3 regions of the Gordonia sp. NPDC003504 genome follow, and region 1 is predicted to be linked to each of the others. Evidence: predicted binding sites of a transcription regulator. Region 1 holds the regulator's gene; each other region holds the start of a gene.
The links. The regulator LexA, encoded in region 1, represses DNA repair genes until DNA is damaged. The targets are predictions, from matches to a motif close to CGAACANNTGTTCG.
Positions count from the first base shown of each region.

Region 2: ruvC (crossover junction endodeoxyribonuclease RuvC) is a predicted target of LexA. The motif match lies at 4,863-4,876, and genes of this name have one in related genera.
Region 3: ACWDPV_RS04575 (DUF222 domain-containing protein) is a predicted target of LexA. The motif match lies at 3,147-3,160, and genes of this name have one in related genera.

Region 1 is NZ_JBSFPC010000016.1:65,642-73,003, reverse strand. It holds gene ptsP (phosphoenolpyruvate--protein phosphotransferase) at 1-1,428, shown strand, start outside; gene lexA (transcriptional repressor LexA) at 1,468-2,208, opposite strand; gene ACWDPV_RS21930 (LysM peptidoglycan-binding domain-containing protein) at 2,825-3,091, shown strand; gene nrdR (transcriptional regulator NrdR) at 3,116-3,622, shown strand; gene hrpA (ATP-dependent RNA helicase HrpA) at 3,596-7,362, opposite strand, start outside.
Region 2 is NZ_JBSFPC010000004.1:350,718-358,079, forward strand. It holds gene secD (protein translocase subunit SecD) at 1-1,632, opposite strand, end outside; gene yajC (preprotein translocase subunit YajC) at 1,973-2,392, opposite strand; gene ruvB (Holliday junction branch migration DNA helicase RuvB) at 2,576-3,676, opposite strand; gene ruvA (Holliday junction branch migration protein RuvA) at 3,673-4,272, opposite strand; gene ruvC (crossover junction endodeoxyribonuclease RuvC) at 4,269-4,838, opposite strand; gene ACWDPV_RS10980 (nucleoside/nucleotide kinase family protein) at 4,951-5,559, shown strand; gene ACWDPV_RS10985 (YebC/PmpR family DNA-binding transcriptional regulator) at 5,610-6,362, opposite strand; gene pdxT (pyridoxal 5'-phosphate synthase glutaminase subunit PdxT) at 6,474-7,076, opposite strand; gene ACWDPV_RS10995 (acyl-CoA thioesterase) at 7,073-7,362, opposite strand, start outside.
Region 3 is NZ_JBSFPC010000002.1:89,832-97,193, forward strand. It holds gene ACWDPV_RS04565 (5-oxoprolinase subunit B family protein) at 1-76, shown strand, start outside; gene ACWDPV_RS04570 (5-oxoprolinase subunit C family protein) at 73-948, shown strand; gene ACWDPV_RS04575 (DUF222 domain-containing protein) at 989-3,118, opposite strand; gene ACWDPV_RS04580 (oxygenase MpaB family protein) at 3,295-4,359, shown strand; gene ACWDPV_RS04585 (isopenicillin N synthase family dioxygenase) at 4,361-5,446, opposite strand; gene ACWDPV_RS04590 (MFS transporter) at 5,542-6,810, opposite strand; gene pdxH (pyridoxamine 5'-phosphate oxidase) at 6,903-7,362, opposite strand, start outside.

The sequences.
Region 1 (7,362 bases):
CTCGCCGAGGACCGCGGGTGGATCGGCGCGGCAGGCAAGCTGATCTCCTCCGGGTCGTCGGCGGCGTCGGCCGCGACCGCGGCGACCGAGCAGTTCGCCGCGCTGTTCACCAAACTCGGTGGTCTGATGGCCGAGCGCGTCACCGATCTCAACGATGTCCGTGATCGTGTCGTGGCCGAGTTGCTCGGACAACCCGAACCAGGTGTGCCGGTGCCCGCCGAGCCCTCGGTGCTGTTCGCCGCCGATCTGGCACCGGCCGACACCGCCGGACTCGATCCGAAACTGGTCACCGCGCTGGTCACCCGGCTCGGCGGTCCGACCAGTCACACCGCGATCATCGCCCGGCAGTTGGGCATTCCGTGCATCGTCGCGGTCGCCGATCTCGACGAGGTGACCGCCGGAACCCTGGTGCTCGTCGACGGCACCGCGGGAACCGTTGTGGTGGAACCGGATCCGGATCAGGCACGGGTGGCCGTCGATGAGAGCCGACGCGAGGCGGAACTCGTGGCGGGCTGGACGGGGCCGGGGCGCACCGCCGACGGTCACGCGGTGGACATCCTGGCCAACGTGGCCGACGGCGTCTCCGCGCGCGCCGCCACCGCATATCCGGTCGAGGGAGTGGGCCTGTTCCGCACCGAGCTGGCCTTCCTCGACAGCGCCGAGGCGCCCACGGTGGCCGAGCAGACCGAGCTCTACCGCGAGGTGCTGGAGGCGTTCGCGGGCAGGAAGGTCGTCGTGCGGACGCTCGACGCGGGTTCGGACAAGCCGTTGAAATTCGTCGACCATGGCACCGAGGCCAACCCGGCCCTGGGAGTCCGGGGTAATCGGATCACCGCTCGACACCCGGAGATCCGGGCCGGGCAACTCAACGCGATCGCGGCGGCGGCCCGCGAGACCGGAAGTACTCCGTGGGTGATGGCGCCGATGATCGCCTCGGCCGAGGAGGCCGCGGAGTTCGCGGCCGCAGTGCGCGGGCGCGGCCTGGTCGCCGGCGTGATGGTCGAGATCCCGTCCGCCGCGATACTCGCGTCGTCGATCCTCGCCGAGGTCGACTTCGTGTCGATCGGTACCAACGACCTGACGCAGTACACGATGGCGGCCGACCGGATGTCGGCCGATCTGGCCGAACTCACCGATCCGTGGCAGCCCGCGGTGCTCGCGCTCATCTCGATGGTGGCCGAGGCCGGAAAGCGAATGGACAAACCTGTCGGCGTCTGCGGTGAGGCCGCCGCCGATCCGCTGCTGGCCTGCGTACTCGTCGGACTCGGCGTCACTTCGTTGTCGAGTGCGCCGGCGGCGTCGGCAGCGGTCGGCGCCAAACTCGGTGGCGTCACCCTCGATGCGTGCCGCGCCGCAGCGAGTGCAGCACTGGCGACCTCCTCACCCGCGGCCGCACGTGCCGCCGCCACCGCGGCGCTCGCCGGCTGAACCTCGGCGAGCGCCGCATCGGGCGGGCCCGGGGTCGGATCAGATCCGGCGCATCACCGTGACGACCTTGCCCAGGATGGCGGCGTCGTCGCCGGGAATCGGTTCGAAATGCTCATTGTGCGGCATCAGCCACACATGACCGTCCTTGCGCTTGAAGGTCTTCACGGTGGCCTCGCCGTCGATCATCGCGGCGACGATGTCACCGTTGTCGGCCACGTTCTGCTGGCGCACGACGACCCAGTCGCCGTCGCAGATCGCGGCGTCGATCATCGACTCGCCGACCACCTTCAGCAGGAACAGTGATCCCTCGCCGACGAGTTCACGCGGCAGCGGGAAGACGTCCTCGACGGCCTCCTCGGCGAGGATCGGTCCACCGGCCGCGATGCGTCCGAGAACCGGAACGAAGGTGGGGGCGGGCAGATTCGACGCGACCGCGGTGTCGTCCGGCGGGGTGTGCTCGCCGTCCTGCACGTTGACCGCACGCGGGCGGTTGTGGTCGCGCTTGAGCAGTCCCTTGCGTTCCAGTGTCCGCAGCTGATGAGCGACCGACGACGTCGAGGCCAGCCCGACGGCGTCGCCGATCTCGCGGATGCTCGGCGGATAGCCGCGCTCGCGCACCGACTTGCGGATCACATCGAGCACGCCCCGCTGACGCGGCGTGAGCGAGGCCTCCGCGGCCACCGCGTCGAACGGGACCTCCGGCTCGTCGGCGGCGGCCGGCCCGCGGCCGCGCTTGGTCGACGACGTCGACGTCGTCGAACGTCGGTTCTTCTCACTCATCGGGTGTTCGATCCTTTCGGTCGGAAACTCTGCTGTGGTCGGACGGTGTTGTCGGTTGTCCCGTGCAGTCGGTTGTCCGATGCGGTCGGTTGTCCGGGGTGCGGCGGGGGCTGTCCGCGGGTCTGCGCTGCTGGTCAACGGCCAGGTTAGTCCAGGTCACCGACAACTTCAAACACTTGTTCGACGTGTCGCGAGAAATTGTCGGAGGTGCGTGATAGAACTTCGAACATCAGTTCCTCGAACGAGTGATCGAGAAGTGATCGAGAAGTGATCGAGATCGGAGACTCTCATGCAGAACACCTTGGTTCGCAATGAAACCGCAGGTCAGGCGCGTCGGGCGACGGTTCGGCGCACCCCGTCCGGTGCCCGTTTGGGTGCCTTTCCCGACGCCCGGTGTGCGGTGCGAGACGATGTCACGCCCCGGTGCGGCGCGATCGTGCACGCAGGACGGCCGGCTCGCCGCGCCACCCCGGTGGCGCGGCACCGGCACCTCCACCGCCCCGCCGACAATCGTCCGGTCGACCGGCCTCGGGTCGCGATCCCCAGGCGCCCGGCCGGGACGCCGTGCGCCGGGCTCGCGTCGCAGTCCCGTCGGGCGGGCCGTCGCGGTGCCGCGGTGGCCCTGCTGACCGGGGTGGCGCTGGCGATGCTGGTGTGGCTGATCGGTGTCGCCGGCAGCGATTACCAGGAATCCGCCGCCCCAACGCCGGTGGCCACGCAGGTGGTGCACGTCCGGGCGGGGGAGTCGCTGAATTCCGTCGCCGCGCGCGTGGCACCCGAGATGCCGCGGCAGGCGGTCATCGACCAGATCGTCGAGCTCAACGACATGGGTGGCAGCGCCCTGCGTGTCGGTCAGGCGCTGCTGACGCCCGCATATCGCTGAACGGTGAGGCGCTATTCTCGATGCATGCGCTGCCCGTTCTGCAGGAATGATGACACCAAGGTCATCGACTCCCGAGTCGCCGACGAGGGACAGGCGATCCGTCGTCGCCGTTCGTGCAGCGCCTGTGGCCGACGATTCTCCACCGTGGAGACCGCCGTGCTGGCGGTGGTCAAGCGCAACGGCGTCACCGAACCGTTCAGTCGGGAGAAGGTGATGCGCGGGGTGCGCCGCGCGTGCCAGGGACGGCACGTCCACGAGGACGATCTGGCCCAGTTGGCGCAGCAGGTCGAAGAGACGGTGCGCGCCTCGGGCGTTGCGGAGATCCCCAGCAACGAGGTCGGTCTCGCCATTCTCAAACCGTTGCGCGACCTCGACGAGGTCGCCTATCTGCGGTTCGCGTCGGTGTACCGGTCGTTCGATTCCCTCGAGGACTTCCAACGCGAGATCGACGATTTGCAGGGCAACCTCACGCGGCGCAACGGCACGGATACATCCGACGCCCTCTCAGCCGAGTCGATCCAGGGTTCGTAACGCGCGCTTCTCCGAGATCGGATATCGGGTGCCCAGCCGCTGGGCGAACAGACCCACCCGCAGTTCCTCGACCATCCAATGCGCCTGCTCGTTGACGAGATCGCGACGGGCCTCGGGTACCTCGGCGAGTCGCTGATTCCACCGCCCCGTGACCCTGTCGAGCGCGCTCATGGCCGCCCGGTCCCGGTCCGCCGATCCCGGAAGGTGTTCCAGCCGCTCGCGTGCGGCCGCCAGATATCTCGGGAGGTCGGCCAGGTGCTCACGGGGAGTGGCCAGGACGAAGCCGTCGAAGATCAGGTTGGCCAGTTGCTCGGCGACGTCATCGGCGGCGACATGACCGGAATGCTCATCGATTGCCTGACGCAGCGGCGCAACCATCCGGAGTGCGTTGACGGCCGAGGCGAGATACTCCGGTGCGGCCGTACGCACGCGCGGACCGAGTGCAGCGGCCAGCGCACCGAACTGCTGCGGTGACCGCACCCGGGCCGCCGCGTCGACGTCGACGAGATCCCGGATGGCCCGCCTGGTGCAGTCGGCGAAGAACTCGCTCGCATCCCGGTAGGGGTTCTGGCTCAACGCGAGTCGCCCCGCAGGGTCGAGGCCCGACGATGCCTTCGACGAGAGTCCGGTGATGGTGTGGTCGAGCAGCGCGATGACACCGGCGACCCGCATCCGGTTGGCCTCGTCCTCGGTGGCGGCGGTGGCCCGCGCGACGCCCACGGATCGGCCCGGCTCGCCGACGGCACGCAACGTGGGATGGCGGGTGATGCGTTGGCCCGCGACGTCGGCGGTCTCCGTGACGGCGAGGGTGCCGATTCCGTCGGCGGTCCAGGTGGTGTGCACGTCGGCCGGTGGTGTCGGGCGACGATCCGAGACATCGGCGGCGAGGTCTGCGAAGGATTTGCTGCGCCTGCGGATCTCGCCGGCCTCGTCGACGACGGCGAAGGTGATCCGCAGGTGGGCGGGCAGCCGATCGACGGCGAAGTCCGCCGGTGTCACGGTGTGCCGGGTGATCGTCGACAACTCGCGGGCCAGCCCACGGACCAATGGTTCGGAGCGAGGCGTCAGCCGGGACAGGGCCAGGTCGGCGAAGCGCTGTGCCGGGGCCATCGTCTTGCGAAGCTGTTTGGGCAGGGTCTTGACGAGTTCGGTGGCCAGTTCCGATCGCATTCCCGGTACCAGCCAATCGAATCCGGCGTTGCGGACGTGGGGGAGCAGGGCCTGCGGAATGACGACGGTGACCCCGTCGTCGGGTGCGCCCGGCTCGAATCGGTAGCGCAGTTCCAGGCGGGTGTCGCCCTGCTGCCATGCCCCCGGATAGTCGGTGTCGGCGACGACGACGTCGGCGGCCACATCGGCGGGGGTCAGATCCAGCAGGGTCGGGTCGGTGCGCCGCGCCGACTTCCACCACGTGTCGAAGTGCCGCGCCGAGGTCACCTCGGCGGGGATGCGCTTGTCGTAGAACTCGTAGAGTTGCTCCTCCGAGATCACCACATCGCGACGCCGTGCCCGGTGCTCGACGTCGGCGGCCTCGGTCAGCAACTGCCGATTCTGTTCGAAGAAACGATGATTCGTCCGCCAGTCACCCTCGACGAGGGCATGCCGGATGAACAGGTCGCGCGACACCTCGGGGTCGATCGGGCCGTAGTCGACGCGTCGGCGCGCCACCAGCGTCACGCCGTAGAGGGTGACCCGCTCGTAGGCCATCGCGGAGCCCCGCGTGGAGGACCAGTGCGGTTCGCTGTGAGTGCGTTTGACAAGATCGCCGGCGAGTTTTTCCGCCCACAACGGGTCGACCCCGGCCACCGTGTGCGCGAACAGCCGGGACGTCTCGATGATCTCGGCGGCCATCAGGAAGGCCGGCGGTTTCTTGGACACCGACGACCCGGGGAAGATCATCAGCGTCGTGTTGCGCGCGCCGGTGTACTCGCGGCCCTCAGCGCCCCGGACCGCGATGTTGCCGAGCAGGCCGGCGAGGATGGCGCGGTGGATCGCGTCGGCATTCGGTTCGGTCTCGGGGATCTGCCAGTCGAGGTCGGTGACGATTCCGCGCAACTGGCGGTGCAGGTCCTGCCATTCGCGGATGCGCAGATAGTGCAGGAACTCGCGCTCGCAGGTGCGTCGGAACTGATTGGCCGACATCTCCTTACGCTTCTCCTGCACATATCGCCACAGCTGCGTATAGCTCAGGAAGTCCGAACCGGGGACGGCGAAACGCCGATGACTGGTGTCGGCGGCCTCCCGGTGCTCGGCCGGGCGTTCCCGCACGTCGGGAATCGACAGGGCGGCCGCGATCACCAGCACGTGGTCGAGGCAGCCCTCGTCGCGGGCGCCCACCAGCATCCGGGCGATCCGCGGATCGACCGGTATGCGGGCCATCGTGGCGCCGACCTTCGTCAGGCGCACCTCGCCCGGGTCTCGGCCGCCGGCGTCCGATCCGCTGCCGCGTCCGGAGCCCTTGCCCGGCACCGTGATCGCTCCCAGTTCCGACAGCACGCCGACACCGTCGCGGACCGCGCGGGAATCCGGCGGCTGCACGAAGGGGAAGTCCTCGATGTCGCCGAGACGCAAGGACGTCATCTGCAGGATCACCGACGCGAGATTGGTGCGCAGGATCTCCGGGTCGGTGAAGGCGGGCCGCGCATCGAAGTCGGATTCGGAGTACAGCCGGATGCAGATACCCGGGGCCACACGTCCACATCGACCGGCGCGCTGGCGGGCACTGGCCTGCGACACCGGTTCCACCGGCAGCCGCAGGACCTTGGTGCGGGTGGAGTAGCGGGAGATCCGCGCGGTGCCCGAGTCGATCACATACCGGATTCCGGGGACGGTCAACGAGGTCTCGGCAACGTTGGTGGACAACACGATTCGTCGTCCGTCCGACGGTGTGAAGACGCGCTGCTGATCGGCGATGGACAGCCGCGCGAACAGCGGGACTACCTCGGCGCCCGCGGCGACCCGGCGCGACAACGCCGCCGCCGCCTCCCGGATGTCGCGTTCGGTGGGCAGGAACACCAGAATGTCGCCGCGACCGGCGGTGCCCCACAGTTCGTCGATGGCGGCGTCGACGCCCTGGAACAGATCGAGGTCGGCGTGTTCGCCGCCACCGCGTTCGTCGCCGGCATCCGGGTCCTCACGCAGGGTCAGTGGCCGGTAACGCACCTCGACGGGATAGGTCCGACCGGACACCTCGATCACCGGCACCGGTGGGCCGGAGTCGGTGGTGAAATGCCGGGCGAATCGGCCCGGTTCGATGGTGGCCGAGGTGATGATCACCTTCAGGTCGGGTCGGCGCGGCAGCAGCCGTCGCAGGTACCCGAGGATGAAGTCGATGTTCAGCGACCGCTCGTGGGCCTCGTCGACGATGATCGTGTCGTAGTGACGCAGCATCGGGTCGGTGGAGATCTCCCGGAGCAGGATGCCGTCGGTCATCACCTTGACGAGCGTGTCGGCGCCGGAGCGGTCGGAGAAGCGCACCGAGTAGCCGATGGCCTCACCGATCCGTGTTCCGGTCTCCTCGGCGATCCGCCGGGCCACCGAACTCGCCGCGATGCGGCGGGGCTGGGTGTGGCCGATCGCGCCACGCACACCGCGGCCGAGTTCGAGGCAGATCTTCGGTAGCTGGGTGGTCTTGCCCGACCCGGTCTCACCGGCGATCACCACCACCTGGTGCTCGGCGATCGCCGCCGCGATCTCGTCGCGAGCCGCCGAGACCGGCAGATCCTCGGGGAATTCCAGGA
Region 2 (7,362 bases), on a different contig from region 1:
GGTGCCGGCACCGGCGGTGCCGGGTTGTTTGGTGAGGCTCGGCGACCCCGAGGTCGCCTCGGTGGTCGCAGCACCCCGAGCGCCGGCACCGGTCAACGCGCCCACCCGCTCGGCGCGTTCGGTGCGGCGCCTGCGGGCCACCTCACTGACCGCACCCAGGCCGTTGACGCCGGGTCGTGACAGGAACTCCGAGCGGCTGGCCAGCACGACCAGCGGATGGGTCACCAGGAAGACGACGACGATGTCGAGGATCGTCGTCAGACCCAGGGTGAAGGCGAATCCGCGGACCTCACCGACAGCCAGGATGTAGATGACCGCGGCGGCCAGGAAGCTGACCGCATTGCCCGACCAGATGGTGCGCCGCGCCGACGCCCAGCCGCGGGGTACCGCCGACCGGAAACTTCGTCCCTCGCGCATCTCGTCCTTGATGCGTTCGAAGTAGACGACAAAGGAGTCGGCAGTCATGCCGATACCGATGATCAGACCGGCGATACCGGCCAGATCGAGGGTGAAGCCGATCCAACGCCCCAGCAGCACGATGATGCCGTACACCATCACCAGTGACAGCAACAGCGACGCCACGGTGAGGAAGCCCAGCATCCGGTAGTAGGCCAGCGCATAGATCAACACCGCGATCAGGCCGATCGCGCCGGCGAGCAGACCCGCGCGCAACGACGACAATCCCAGGGTCGCCGACACGGTTTCGGCGTCGGAGGTCGAGAACGACAACGGCAGCGATCCGTACTTGAGCACATTGGCGAGGTCGGTGGCCTCGGATTCGCTGAACGGATTACCGCTGATCTGGGTGGCCCCGGTGATCGCCTGATTGATGACCGGTGCCGAGACGACCCGGGTGTCGAGGGTGAAGGCGGTCTGCTTGCCGACGTTCTGTGCGGTGTAGGTGGGCCAGAAGCTCGCCGCGTCGCCCTTGTACTCGAGGCTCACGATCCACTCACCGGTCTGTGGTTCGGTGCCCGCACTTGCCGACTTGATGTCGCGGCCGTCGATGATCTCCGGTCCGAGCAGGTACACGGTCTTGCCGTCGGTGGAGCAGGCCACCAGGTACTGGGAGGGATCGTCGTTGCCACGCAACGGATCGTTGGCGTCGGTTGAGCAGTCCATCTTGGCCATGTAGGCCGCGAGGGCATCGGTGTTGGAGTTCGCGGGGGCCTGCCGGTTCTTCTTCGCCTCGGTGATCTGGGCGGCGACCTGATCGGCCGGAAGATTCTCGGAGTTCTCGGAATCCTGCTGTTGATCGGCGGGCTGCGGGGTGGCCGCGGTCTGCTGTTCGACCGGTCGCACGTACAGCCGCGCCGTCTGGCCCAGCGACTTGGCCTGCGCGCCGTCCTTGCCGGGCACGGTGATGATCAGGTTGTTGCCACTGACCACGACCTCCGAGCCGCTGACGCCGAGTCCGTTGACGCGCTGCTCGATGATCTGCTTGGCCTGGTTGAGCTGATCCCGGTTGGGCGCCTGACCGTTGTCGGTGCGGGCGGTCAGGGTGACGCGGGTGCCGCCCTGCAGGTCGATACCGAGTTTGGGTTCCGGCGAACCACCCCCGGTGAAGAAGATCAGCAGGTACACCAGGGCCAGCAACGCCACGAACGCGGTGAGCGGCTGCCACGGCGGGATCTCACGCGCCGACGACCGGGCCCGTTTGCGTGTGGTGGGCTTCGCCGAATCCGAGTCGGGACGTGGCCGCCGACGCGAGCCCTTCGGTCCGGTCGTCCGGGGATCAGGTCCGCTCGGTGTGGGACCGCTCGCACCGGTTCCGTCGGTGGAGGCTCCCTTCGATTCGGCCCCACGGGAAAAACTCACGTACTCGATCTCCTTTGATACGAACGTTGATCAGCGCGGTGTCGGCGGGAACGCGCGATCATCCCGGCCACTGTAGCGTCCCGCACACAGACACCCGCCCCCGGGAATCCCGGGGGCGGGGCAGGTGCGTCGCGGGTCACGCGACGCCGATGTCCTACTTCTCGGAATCGGCCGATTTGTCGTCGGAGGACTTGTTGAGGTTCGGGGTGTCCGAGGTGGTGTCGTCGGCAACCGCGTCGTCGAGGTCGTGATCATCGTCATCCTCGAGGGCGAACGGCGGGACATAGCCGGGGTAGGTGGCGGCGGCCTCGTCGGTCGGGACGACACGCATGACGGCCAGCCGGTTCCACCGTGTGACCAGGCCGGTGGCGATCTCCACGTCGACGTAGTCCGATGAGGTTGCGTCGATCACGGTGCCGAACAGACCGCTGGAGAGCTGGATGCGGGTGCCGGTCTGCACCGAGTTCTGCATGTCCTGCATCTCGGCCGCACGCTTCTTCTGCTTGCGCATCGAGAAGACCATGAAACCGACCATCAAGACCAGCAGCAACGGGAGAAACAGAGATTCCGTCATCAGGAAACAAACGTCCTTGTCGTATCGAGAATGTCACCCGTGACGCTGCGTGGGAACCACGGGTCGCGGGGGTGCCGACAAGTGTGTGTCGGCATGCACTGTGTCCAGTGTGCCATGGCCATCACCGGTTCACTAAGGCCGTCATGTCAAGGTACCCGTCGTCGGGGTGCCGGATTTGCCCGATCACAGCTCGTCGAACAGTGACGCGGTTCCGCCGTCGCGGGGTCGAACGCCGAAGGTGGCGTTGAGCGCGCCGGCCGGCGGCGTCAGGCCGAGGTGATGCCAGGCGGCCGCGGTGGCCACCCGCCCGCGCGGCGTGCGGGCCACCATCCCGGCCCGGACCAGGAACGGTTCGCAGACCTCCTCGACGGTTGCCGGTTCTTCGCCGACCGCGACGGCCAGCGTCGACACGCCGACGGGCCCACCGCCGAATCCCCTGATCAGGGCGTTGAGGACGGCTCGGTCGAGGCGGTCGAAGCCGAGTTCGTCGACGTCGTAGACAGCCAGGGCCGCGCGCGAGATGTCAACGGTGATGATCCCGTCGCCCCGCACCTCGGCGTAGTCGCGGACCCGGCGGAGCAGTCGGTTGGCGATGCGCGGGGTGCCGCGTGACCGGCTCGCGATCTCCGACGACGCGTCGGCCTGCAGGTCGAGACCGAGGATGCCCGCCGACCGTCGCAGCACCCGCACCAGCTCGTCGGTCTCGTAGAACTCCATGTGCGCGGTGAACCCGAAGCGATCACGCAGCGGCCCGGTCAGCGAGCCCGACCGCGTCGTCGCCCCGACCAGCGTGAACGGTGCGACGTCGAGCGGAATCGAGGTCGCACCGGGGCCCTTTCCGACCACGACGTCGACCCGGAAGTCCTCCATCGCCAGATACAACATCTCTTCGGCCGGCCGGGCGATGCGGTGGATCTCGTCGATGAACAGGACGTCACCCTCGACGAGGTTCGACAGCATCGCCGCGAGATCACCGGCTCGTTCCAGCGCGGGCCCCGACGTCACCCGGATCGCCGATCCCATCTCCCCGGCGATGATCATCGCCAGCGAGGTCTTGCCGAGCCCGGGTGGACCCGACAACAGGATGTGGTCGGGGGTGCTCCCCCGCTTCTTCGCCCCGTGCAGCACGAGTTCGAGTTGTTCGCACACCCGGGGCTGACCGATGAAATCGGCCAGGGACCGCGGCCGCAACCCGGCGTCGAAATCGCCGTCGGCGCGCACCGGCAGCGCGCTGACCTCGCGTTCCTCCTCGGGTCCCGCCTGCTCGGGATACTCGCCGCTCATGCCGTCTTCCCCAGCAGGGCCAGAGATCGACGCAACGCCGCGGATGCGTCGGCGTCGGGCGACTCGGCCAGCACCGACGCGACCGCCTTCTCCGCGGGGGCCGCGGTGAATCCGAGTCCGATGAGTGCCTCGGTGACCTGCCCGGCGATCCCACCCGCGCCGACCGCACCCGACGCCGTCGCGGTGTCGGCGACCGGCCGGTCGACCTTGTCACGCAGTTCCACGACGAGACGTTCGGCCACCCGCTTGCCGATACCGGGCACCGAGGTCAGCGCCTTGGTGTCGGAATCGGCCAGCGCCCGCCGCAGCGCGTCGGGTTCGAGGACCGCAAGGGTCGCCATCGCGAGTCGGGGCCCGACCCCGGTGACTGTCTGCAGCAGCGCGAACAGGGCTCGGGCGTCGGGCTCGGTGAACCCGTACAGGGTCATCGAGTCCTCACGGACGATCATCGAGGTCAGCAGCGTCGCCTCCTCACCCCGGCGCAGCCGCGACAACGTGTCGGGTGTGGCCAGGACGCGATAGCCGACTCCGGCGCAGTCGAGGACGACGTGATCGAGCGCTACCTCCAGCACCGGCCCCCGTACCGAGGCGATCATCGCTTTCTCCCTTGTTGGGCCGCCGCCACCCGGCGACGGTGCGTCCGAGCGATCTCGTCGGCGCGTTGTTGCGCCTGCGCCATGCGCTCGATCATCGGGCCACGCCAGCAGTGACAGATGGCGAGGGCCAGGGCGTCGGCGGCATCGGCCGGACGCGGTTTGGTCTGCATCCCGAGGATGCGCGTCACCATGGAGGTGACCTGGGATTTGTCGGCGCGGCCGTTGCCGGTCACCGCGGCCTTCACCTCCGACGGCGTGTGAAATCGGACGGGCACATCACGTTGTCCGGCGGCGAGCGCGATCACCCCACCCGCCTGCGCCGTACCCATCGCGGTGGACACCTGGTTCTGCGCGAAGACCCGCTCGATCGCGACCACGTCGGGCTGATGGACGTCGAGCCAATGGCAGGCGGCGGAGTAGACCGCGAGCAGTCGTTGCGCCAGGTCCATGTCGGTGGGCGTGCGCACCACGTCGACGTCGAGGGCGGTCACCTGCCGACCACTCCCCGACTCGACCAGCGCGATGCCACACCGGGTCAAGCCCGGGTCGACGCCCATCACCCGCACGGTCACACACCTCTCTCCGCAAGACGAACAGCTGTTCGAGATGCTACCGGCGGCCACCGACAATGCAACGGATCGACACGACCCCGATTCGCGCCGGGGAGAATGTCCGGTGATGACGCATTACACCCCGATCGATCCCGATGGTCTCGTCGAGATGTGCGCGCAGACCTGCCTGGACCTCGACGGCGCGTCGATCGTCGGCGTCGACGGCGCGTCGCCGGCCCGGCCGGAATCGATCGCCGAGGCCATCGCGGCGACTCTGCGGGCGCGCGGCCGTGCCGCCGCGGTGATCCGGGTGATCGATTACCTCCGTCCCGCATCCCTCCGGCTGGAGTGGGGTGCCCACGACGTCGAGAGCTTCCGGACGTCGTGGTACGACTACCCGGCCCTGCGCCGCGAGGTGCTCGACGGTCTCCGACACCATCGACGGTGGCTGCCGCGACTCTGGGATGGCCACTCCGACAGATCTTTTCGCGATCAACGGCAGCACGCGACCGACGACCAGATACTTCTCGTCGCCGGCCCCATGGTGCTGCGCGAGGATCTCGACCTCGATCTGGGCATCGCACTGCGGATGAGCCCGCCCACGCTGCGTCGACGGTTGCCGCCGGACGAGCACTGGACGATCGCCGCGCTCATGGAGCAGCAGGAACTCGGGCCGCTGCCCGACATCGAGGTGCGCTACGACCATCCCGAACGACCGGCCATCGCCATCCGGTGACACCGGGAGTCCGGCATCGCCGGGTGCGGGTCGAGCGCGCGCCGGTCGGGTCAGGCGTCGAGTTCGGCGAGCACCTCGTCGCTCACGTCGACATTGCTGTAGACGTTCTGCACGTCGTCGGAGTCCTCGAGCGCGTCGATCAGCTTGAACACCTTGCGGGCACCCTCGGCGTCCACTGGGACCTCCACCGACGCCCGGAAATCGGCCTCGGCGGATTCGTAGTCGATGCCGGCGTCCTGCAGTGCGGTGCGTACGGCCACCAGATCGGTGGGCTCGCTGACCACCTCGAAGGTCTCACCGAGATCGTTGACCTCTTCGGCCCCGGCATCCAGGACGGCCATCAGCACGTCGTCCTCGGACTGCCCGGCCTTCTCGAGGGTGACCACACCCTTGCGGGTGAACAGGTACGCCACCGAACCCGGATCCGCCATGTTGCCGCCGTTGCGGGTCATCGCCGTGCGCACCTCGCCGGCCGCACGATTGCGGTTGTCGGTGAGGCACTCGATCAGGATCGCGACACCGTTGGGCCCGTAGCCCTCGTAGGTGATGGTCTGCCAGTCGGCGCCGCCGGCCTCCTCGCCGCCGCCGCGCTTGCGTGCGCGTTCGATGTTGTCGTTGGGTACCGAGCTCTTCTTGGCCTTCTGGATCGCGTCATAGAGCGTCGGATTACCCGCCGGATCGCCACCACCGGTCCGCGCCGCGACCTCGATGTTCTTGATCAACTTGGCGAACATCTTGCCGCGCTTGGCATCGATGACGGCCTTCTTGTGCTTGGTGGTGGCCCATTTGGAATGGCCGCTCATACGCTCTACCCGATCCTTCCGGCACTGACGTGCCCAACTCTCGATGACTCAGTGCGCCACCCCAGCCGTGACCGGTATCACGGTCGTGGGCGCACAACCTGACAGGTGAGTCTACCGGCGGACCATGTCGACGAAGTAGGCATGCACACGTCTGTCGCCGGTGACCTCCGGATGGAAGGACGTGGCGAGGACATCACCCTGGCGTACCGCGACCACCCGGCCGGCCGCGGGACCGTCCGGAACACGGGCGAGGACCTCGACGCCGTCGCCGGTCGATTCGACCCAGGGTGCCCGGATGAACACCGCACGCATGGGGGTCGCGTCGGTGATCCCGGCGACCTCGAGATCGGTCTCGAAGGACTCCACCTGACGTCCGAATGCGTTGCGCCGCACGGTGATGTCGAGAGCGTCGAGGTGGCGCGCGTCGGCCCGGGTGTCCAAGATCGACGACGCCAGCATGATCATGCCGGCGCACGATCCATAGGCGGGCATGCCGTCGGCAAGACGCCGCCGGAGCGGATCGTAGAGGTCGAACACCCCGAGCAGTTTGCTCATCGTCGTCGACTCCCCGCCCGGGATGACCAGGCCGTCGACGGAGTCGAGTTCGGCGCGTCGGCGGACGGCGAGCGCGTCGGCACCTGCCTCGGTCAGCGCGGCCAGGTGCTCACGCACATCCCCCTGCAGAGCCAGAACACCGATGCGAGGCGCGCTCACCGCTCCTGCCGCGCGTGCTGGTCGGCGGGCATGGTGCGCCCGAGTCGGGTCAGCCCTTCTTGGGTGACCGCGGCGACCATCTGGCCGGCACGGTCGAAGATGCGTCCCTGCGTGAGGGCTCGCCCACCGCCGGCCGACGGCGAGGTCTGGTCGTAGAGCAGCCATTCATCGGCGCGGAAGGGGCGCAGAAACCACATGGCGTGATCGAGGGAGGCGACCTGCGGCGTCACGTCGGGATGGGGCACCCGTGACGATCCGAGCAGAGTCATGTCGCTCATGTAGGCCA
Region 3 (7,362 bases), on a different contig from region 1:
CGAGAGCGCGACACCACCGTCGCTCCTCGCGCCGGGCACGCTGGTCCGGTTCGAGGCGGACGAGATCCGGCGATGAGCACACTCGAGGTCATCACCCCCGGTCCGCTGGCCACGATCCAGGATCTCGGGCGCTCGGGGTACGCCCATCTCGGGGTCCCCGTGTCCGGCGCCGCCGACCTGGTGTCACTACGTCTGTCCAATCGCCTTGTGGGAAACCATGAGTCGGCCGCGGTCATCGAGACAACGCTGGGCGGGTTGCGGATTCGGGCCGACCGGGAGACGATCATCGCGGTCACCGGCGCCGCCACACGGGTCATGATCGATGATGCTCCCATCGGCCTCGGCGTGATGGCCACCGTGAAACCCGGTGCGATACTGAGTATTTCTGCACCGACCTGGGGATGCCGGAACTATCTCGCGGTGCGGGGCGGAATCGATGTACCGGCGGTCCTCGGGTCCCGGTCGACCGACACGTTGTCCGGACTGGGCCCACCCGCCATCGCCGCCGGTGACACCCTGCCCGTCGGGAACGCCGCGTCGGCGTGGCCGGCGGCCACCTTCGCGCCGGTCCGCACCGACCATCATCACCAGGTGGTGGAACTCGATGCGGTCACCGGGCCACGGCATGCGCATGTGGTGAGCCACGAGATCCTCTTCACCGGGGTGTGGGAGGCGAGCGCCGAGGCCGACCGCGTCGGGGTGCGATTGGTTCGGCCGGAGTCCAGTGCCGCACCACTTCTGGAGCATCGAACCGAACTGCCGGAACTGCTGTCGGAAGGCGTTGCGCACGGCTCGATCCAGATCCCGCCCGGAGGGCGGCCGGTGATCTTTCTCGCCGACCATCCCGTCACCGGCGGCTATCCGGTCGTCGCCGTGCTGACGGCGGCGGCGCTGTCGCAGGCAGCCCAGCTTGTGGCCGGAGACCTCCTTCGTTTCCGGGCGCGCTGATACCGCGGGCGTCAACGCTGACACCGTCAACGCCGACACCTCAGAAGGGTGGTGGCGCGCCGTCATCGGGCACGACGGGGTATCGCTTCTTGCGTCGCTTCGGGGGGCGTGGCGGGTTCAACGGGTCGACGCCGTCGGCGATGCGGGCGCGGTTGCGTTCCCGTTCGCGGCGTCGCCGTTCATATTTGGCGGCGAGCCGATCCCGCTTACTGGTCGAGATGACGCCCGGTTCCCGTGGTGTCGGTGGTGCGGCGGGTGGGTCGGCGAACCGGTAGCGCCGTAGCCCGCCGAAGAAATCTTCGAGGGTTTCCGCCGGCCCCGGAATGTTCAAGCCTTCCGGGGTGGTGAAAATCGTGACCAGTCGGCCGTTCTCATCCCGGTACTGATCATCGAGCCAGCGAGAGTGCGTTTTCTGCAGGTGATGTCCACGGCACTTCGCGTTCAGCCCGTCGGGAGTGGTCAGCCCACCGAGTTCGGGATGCTCGTGGTCGTACTCGTGCACGTGATCGCAATCCCCGTCGAACGCACTACCTCGGCACGCTGGGATCACGCACTCACCGTGACGCATCCGGATGAACTCATCCAACGCCGTCGACAACCGATACGGATCCGACGGCAACGCCGACGCGAGTTCGACGTCTTCGGGATCGACACCTTTGGGCACCAGGCGTCGGATCGTGGTCGGGTATCGGGTGATCAGATCGAGGATCTGCTCGGGGATGAGCGCTCCCTGCCCGATCAAGTAGCCGAGGTTGCCGTCGAGCGGGGGCTCGGCGGCCGAAACCGTTTCCGTAGAGGATGATTCGCTGCCGGTTGGCGCGGTGTCGGATTGGTCGGTGTCGGTCGCCGCATCAGGACACCGGTCATCGGCAGCAGCGCTCTCCTTGGGCATCGACATCCGCGCCATACCCGCGCGGGTATCCGCGGGCGGCTCCCGCTCAGTGTCGGGTCCGCGTGCGGGTTCCGCGGCGAGTTCCGTTTCGGCAGTTCCACTCTCCTCGTCAGAGCCGCTCTCCTCGAGCAAGGACATCTGCGCCACACCCGCATCGGTGTCGGCATCCGCATCGGTGTCGGCATCCGCAGTCGACTTGGGCTCGAGAGCCGGTTCGGCCTTCGGTTCCGAACGCCGGACCTGCACCACCGATTCGGTTGCACCACCCCCGGATTCGCGGTCGGCGGCAGAACTCCGCTGTTCCTGCTGATCTTGTTCCTGCTGTTCTTGTTGTCGTTGGCGTTCCTCGATTGCCGCGGCGGTGGTCTCATCGGCGATGACGTGCAACACGATCTGCACATCCGGAATACAGCCGGGTTCCGGAATGTCGGCCGGGCAGTCCTCGTTGCCGCAGTCACAGGTGAACTGCGTCCCCGACAACAACGAGTACATGGCATCGGCTTGGCGTTGCCGCCGGGTCCGCGGGTCCTTCCGGCAGGCGCAGTCGGCCAGGGCGGCGATCGTTTTCTCCGCGATCGTGATGTGTTCGGCGGACATGGTGCCGGTGATCTCCCCGGTCCCATCGCCCTCAAAGTGGGTGAACACAGCCCGCTTGTCGAGGTTCCGTTTCCGCGGTTCGCGGACGGCGTCCGGTGCGTGTTGGAAGACGATCTTGTCGACCATGTCCCGCAAACTCGTCGCCGGCCATTGCCCGGCGCGTTCGAACAACCGCTCGGCGATCGCCGCGTCGACCAACGCGGTGTTCGGATGCAAGGCCGGTCCCGGATCGAGCAGGTTGGTGCGGTCGATCAGGGTGCGGAACTGACTGTGGCTGATCCGGCCTTCGCGTAGTGCCCGTCCGGTCTTCGGCAGGCGGGTGGCCATCACGATCGCCTCATCCAGCAGCCGCCGGGTGGTCACCATCGCGAGATTCCGGGTCCGGGACATGTGTTCGGCCGCGATCTGCGCGTACTCCGCCGACTCGTCCAACGGGCGGTCGGTCAGACACCTCACCACATAGGCGGTGAAGTACGAGTCCAGCCATGCCATGTAGGAGCGGCACCGGTCCAGTTCGGTCATCGCGACCAGCACCTCGTTGATCGAATGCTGATCCAGCCGATCCGGATCCACCCCGAACAGAAACTCCGGCGGCAACCCCGGCCACGGCGACGGGCCCTGCTTCAGCAACGCATCACGCACATCCCCACGAATCCGCGCGCTCCACGGAATGGTGCTCACTCCTCGCCCCCTCGAACAAGATGACCGTCGAAGCTCTCTTCGATCTGACCATCATTGTAGAGACGGCCACCGACAAAAACTTCTGACGAGGACGCCCACCCCGGAATCTGTGGACACCCGTGGGCGGTGCGCGCCCACATTGACACCCCAATGAGACGCTTCTAAACTTTCGTCTCATGACTCAGGTTTCGCCCGCCCCCGCCACCGACGCGAGTGACACCACCGCCTCGGAGGTCGCCGACGCCACCGCCTCCGACGCCGCGCGCGACGAGTACGCCCCGCTGGGACCGGGATCCAAGACGTGGGAGACCTGGGGAACCTGGACCGGCATGTTCCAGGGGCTGTGGGCGGGATCGATGCAGAACATGCATCCGAAACTCGGCCAGGCCGTCTGGGATCACTCGGATTTCTTCGGTGAACGCTGGGAACGTCTGATGCGCTCGTTGTATCCGATCAGCGGTGTCATCTTCGATCCCGTCGCCACCGACGGCGTCGCGGAGACCGGCCACGAGGTCCGCGACTATCACCGCACGATCAAGGGCACCATGCCCGACGGGTCGCGCTACCACGCACTCGACCCGGACGTCTTCTACTGGGCGCATGCCACCTTCTGGTACGGCAATGTCCGTCTGTGTGAACGTTTCGGGCCGTGGCTGACCGAGGATGACAAGCGGCAACTGTTCGAGGAATCCAAGGCGTGGTACGCACAGTACGGCGTCTCGATGCGTCCGGTACCGGACACCTACGAGGACTTCCTCGAGTACTGGGACCACATGTGCCGCAATGTTCTTCGCGATCACGAGTCGGTCCGGACGGTCCTCGACATCTCCACGCTGCCCCCGCCGCCGTTCTTGTCGTTCATCCCGAAAGGGCTCTGGCACCGGCACATCGCGCCGCGGAACGCGAAGGCGTTCCTCTGGCTGACCACCGGGTTCTACGACGAGCCGATCCGCGAGATGATGAATCTGCCGTGGACCGAACGTGACGAGAAGCTGTTCCGGTTGCTGGGCAGGGCGATCAACCTCGTCATGAACCGGCTCACCCCGAAACGGTATCTGCGCCACCCGCGTCCACGCGATGCGTGGGACCGTGTCAACGGCCGCGTCCCGAAGGACGCACCACTCGTGCAGACCCCGGCGCGCAATCTTCCTTCAGAATCCGAGCGCGACAACCCGATTCACTATTGCCCGGTGCACGCCGCACGTCGGGCAACGTACCCGGGTATGGTCACCGGCGACTGACCTACTGTTGCCCGCGGCCGCGCACCATCGCCTGTCGCACTCGGGCGGCGTCACGTTGCGCATACGGATTGGATTGTCCGGCACGAGATCCGGCAAGTTTGGCGCCGATGTGCTCACCGACGGTGATCGGTGAGTATCGACTGCCGGCGCCGACACAACTCGGCAGCGTCGAGATGGTGGCGTCGATGTTGCCGTCGTGGAAGTACGCGGCCGACCGTCGCCGTTCGATGGTGCCGTCGACGATCGGCGGCTTCACCCGATGCAGCGTGGACATCCACCGCTCGTTGGTCCAGCGCGCCATGAGATCGCCGAGATTGATCAGGAGCGCGCCGTCGGCCGGTGCCACGTCGTGCCAGTTTCCGTGGTGATCAAGGACCTGCAGCCCCTTGACCTGATCGGCCCACAGCACGGTGACGATCCCGTAGTCGGTGTGCTCCCCCATGCCGGTGAGCTCTCCGTCGATGTCCACCTCGCCGGGTGGCAGTGCGTAGTTGTTCATCCGCAGCACGTCGAGTGAGTGGTCGGTGTAGGCGTCGAAGAACTCCGGCGGCAGGTCCAGGGCATCGGCGAAGATGCGCGTCAGGGTGCGCGCGACCCGTCGCGCCTCGGCGAAGTACGCGGACACCGCCGCCTGAAAATGATCGACCGACGGCCAGGTGTTGTCGGCGTAGTGATCATCGGGCAGTGCCAGGGCGGGGTACTCGCGGGCCTCCACCCCGACGTTGAATGCCTCGAAGAAGTCGTTCATCCGTCCCGCGGACTCCACTCCGAGACTCAACGACAGTGACTCCGACTTGGGCGGGGCATAGCCACGGTTGATCTCCGGCGGTGTCCGGTAGGCCTTCTTCTCCTCGAGCGGCAGCGCGAAGAAATCGTCCATCACCGCGGTGAACTCGTCGAGCACCACCGCCGGGACCTGGTGGCCGACGATCTGCATGAAGCCCACCGAACTGGCCGCGTCGTCGATCTGCGCGGCCACCACCGCACGATCGGCCGGATCACCATTGGCCGTGTACGCCGTGATGTCGATGACGGGCACATGGAAGGAATCCACCGAGGACTCGACGGTCGCAGTCATGGCTCCCATGGTCGCACCGAACCGAGGGCCTCGCTGAGCGCCGTGAACGGTGTGTTGAGCGCTGTCAGTGAGGGTGAGAGCGCTGTCAGTGCGGTCTGAGAGCCTCAGGCGTGCTGGCCGACGCGATAGCGGACGAAGGACGGGATCGCGATCGCGGCGATCAGCGTCGCGATGATCACGCCGACGCCGCCGAGCGCGGTCGTCAATGCCACACCCGCGGTGGCCGCGGCCGCACCGTGCAGCACGTCGGCGATCCGGGGGCCGCCGGCGACGACGACGATGAAGACACCCTGCAGCCGGCCGCGGACCTCGTCGTTGGCGGCGGCGAGCAGGATCGATTGACGGAAGGCGGCCGAGGCCATGTCGGCGGCGCCGCCGACCATCAGCAGCACCAGCACGATCGGCAGCATCGGCAGCGCCGCACCGCCCGCGAAGCCGACCGCCACGCCGGCCGCTGCGATCGCCGCACCCCAGATGAGGATGCAGACGATCACTGCCAGGCCTTGCCGCTGCACCCGACTCACCCACCCGGAGAAGACACCGCCGACCACGGCGCCCGCGGAGATCGCGATGAACAGCAACGCGAACGCCCATCCGCCGCCGGACGGTCCGCCGAAGTTCTCGTGGGCCATCTGCGGGAACAGTGCGCGTGGCATGCCGAAGATCATCGCGATCAGGTCGACGAGGAACGAGGCCATCAGCACGCGGTGTCCGGCCAGGTAGCGCAGGCCCTCGAGGACCGACCGCAGACCGGCGACCTTGGGCGCCTGGTCGCTCTCCGGCGGCAGTTTCGGCAGCCGGATCACCGCCCACAGCGTCGGGATCAGGAAGAGGGTGTCGAGCAGATAGAGGACCGGGTATCCGAGCACCGGGATCAGCGCCCCGCCGACGAGCGGTCCGGCGATGGCACCGGCCTGCATCACCGTCATGTTCAGCGAGAGTGCCGCGGGCAGTTGCCCGCTGGGCAGCAGACGCGGCAGCACCGCGGTGCGCGTCGGCTGATTGACAGCGAAGAACCCCTGCTGAACTGCGAAGAGCACCAGGATGATCCACACGTTCTCGACGCCGAGGGCGGCCTGCAGCCAGAACAGCGCGGAGCACGCGATGAGACCCACCGTGGTGCACACCAGGATCAGACGACGGTCCAGGACGTCGGCGAGGGCACCACCCCACAGGCCGAAGACCACCAGCGGGACGAGCCCGAACACACCGGTCAGACCGACATACCAGGAGCTGCCGGTGATCTGGTAGATCTGTGCGGGCACCGCGACGATGGTGAGTTGGGCACCGATGACGGTGACGATGTTGGCCAGCCACAGCCGCCGGACATACGGGTTCTGCAGCGAGGTGGTGTCGGCGAGAAGGCTACGCACCGAGGTATTTTAGCCGGGCTCACGATCGGGTTCGGTCGCCGACGGCCGGTCGTCCGATATGACGGAATCGGCGATCTCGACGCGCAACCCGGTCACGGCTGGAGCCGCGACGCCTCCCAGACCCCGTCGATCAGATCCAGCCGAACCCTGTTGTGCAGCCGGTTCGCGCGGCCCTGCCAGAACTCCACGCTGACCGGCTCGACGCGGTACCCGCCCCACGCGGGCGGCACCGGCACCGCCACATTCCCGTCGGCACCGCCGAACTCCGCGGCCACCTGCGCGGCGTGCGCCTCCAACTCATGCCGGCTGCCGATCGGCCGGGACTGCGCCGAGGCCAGCCCCGACAGTTGCGAGCCCCGCGGCCGCATCCGCCAGTAGGCCTCGGTCTCCTGTTGCGACACCTTGACCACCGGACCACGGAAATGCACCTGACGTTCCAGTGCGATCCACGGAAAGGTCACCGACGCAAAGGGATTGGCCTCCAGGTCGCGACCCTTGTCGGAGTCGTAACCGGTGAAGAAGACCACGCCTGCCGCGTCGGCCCCCTTGCAC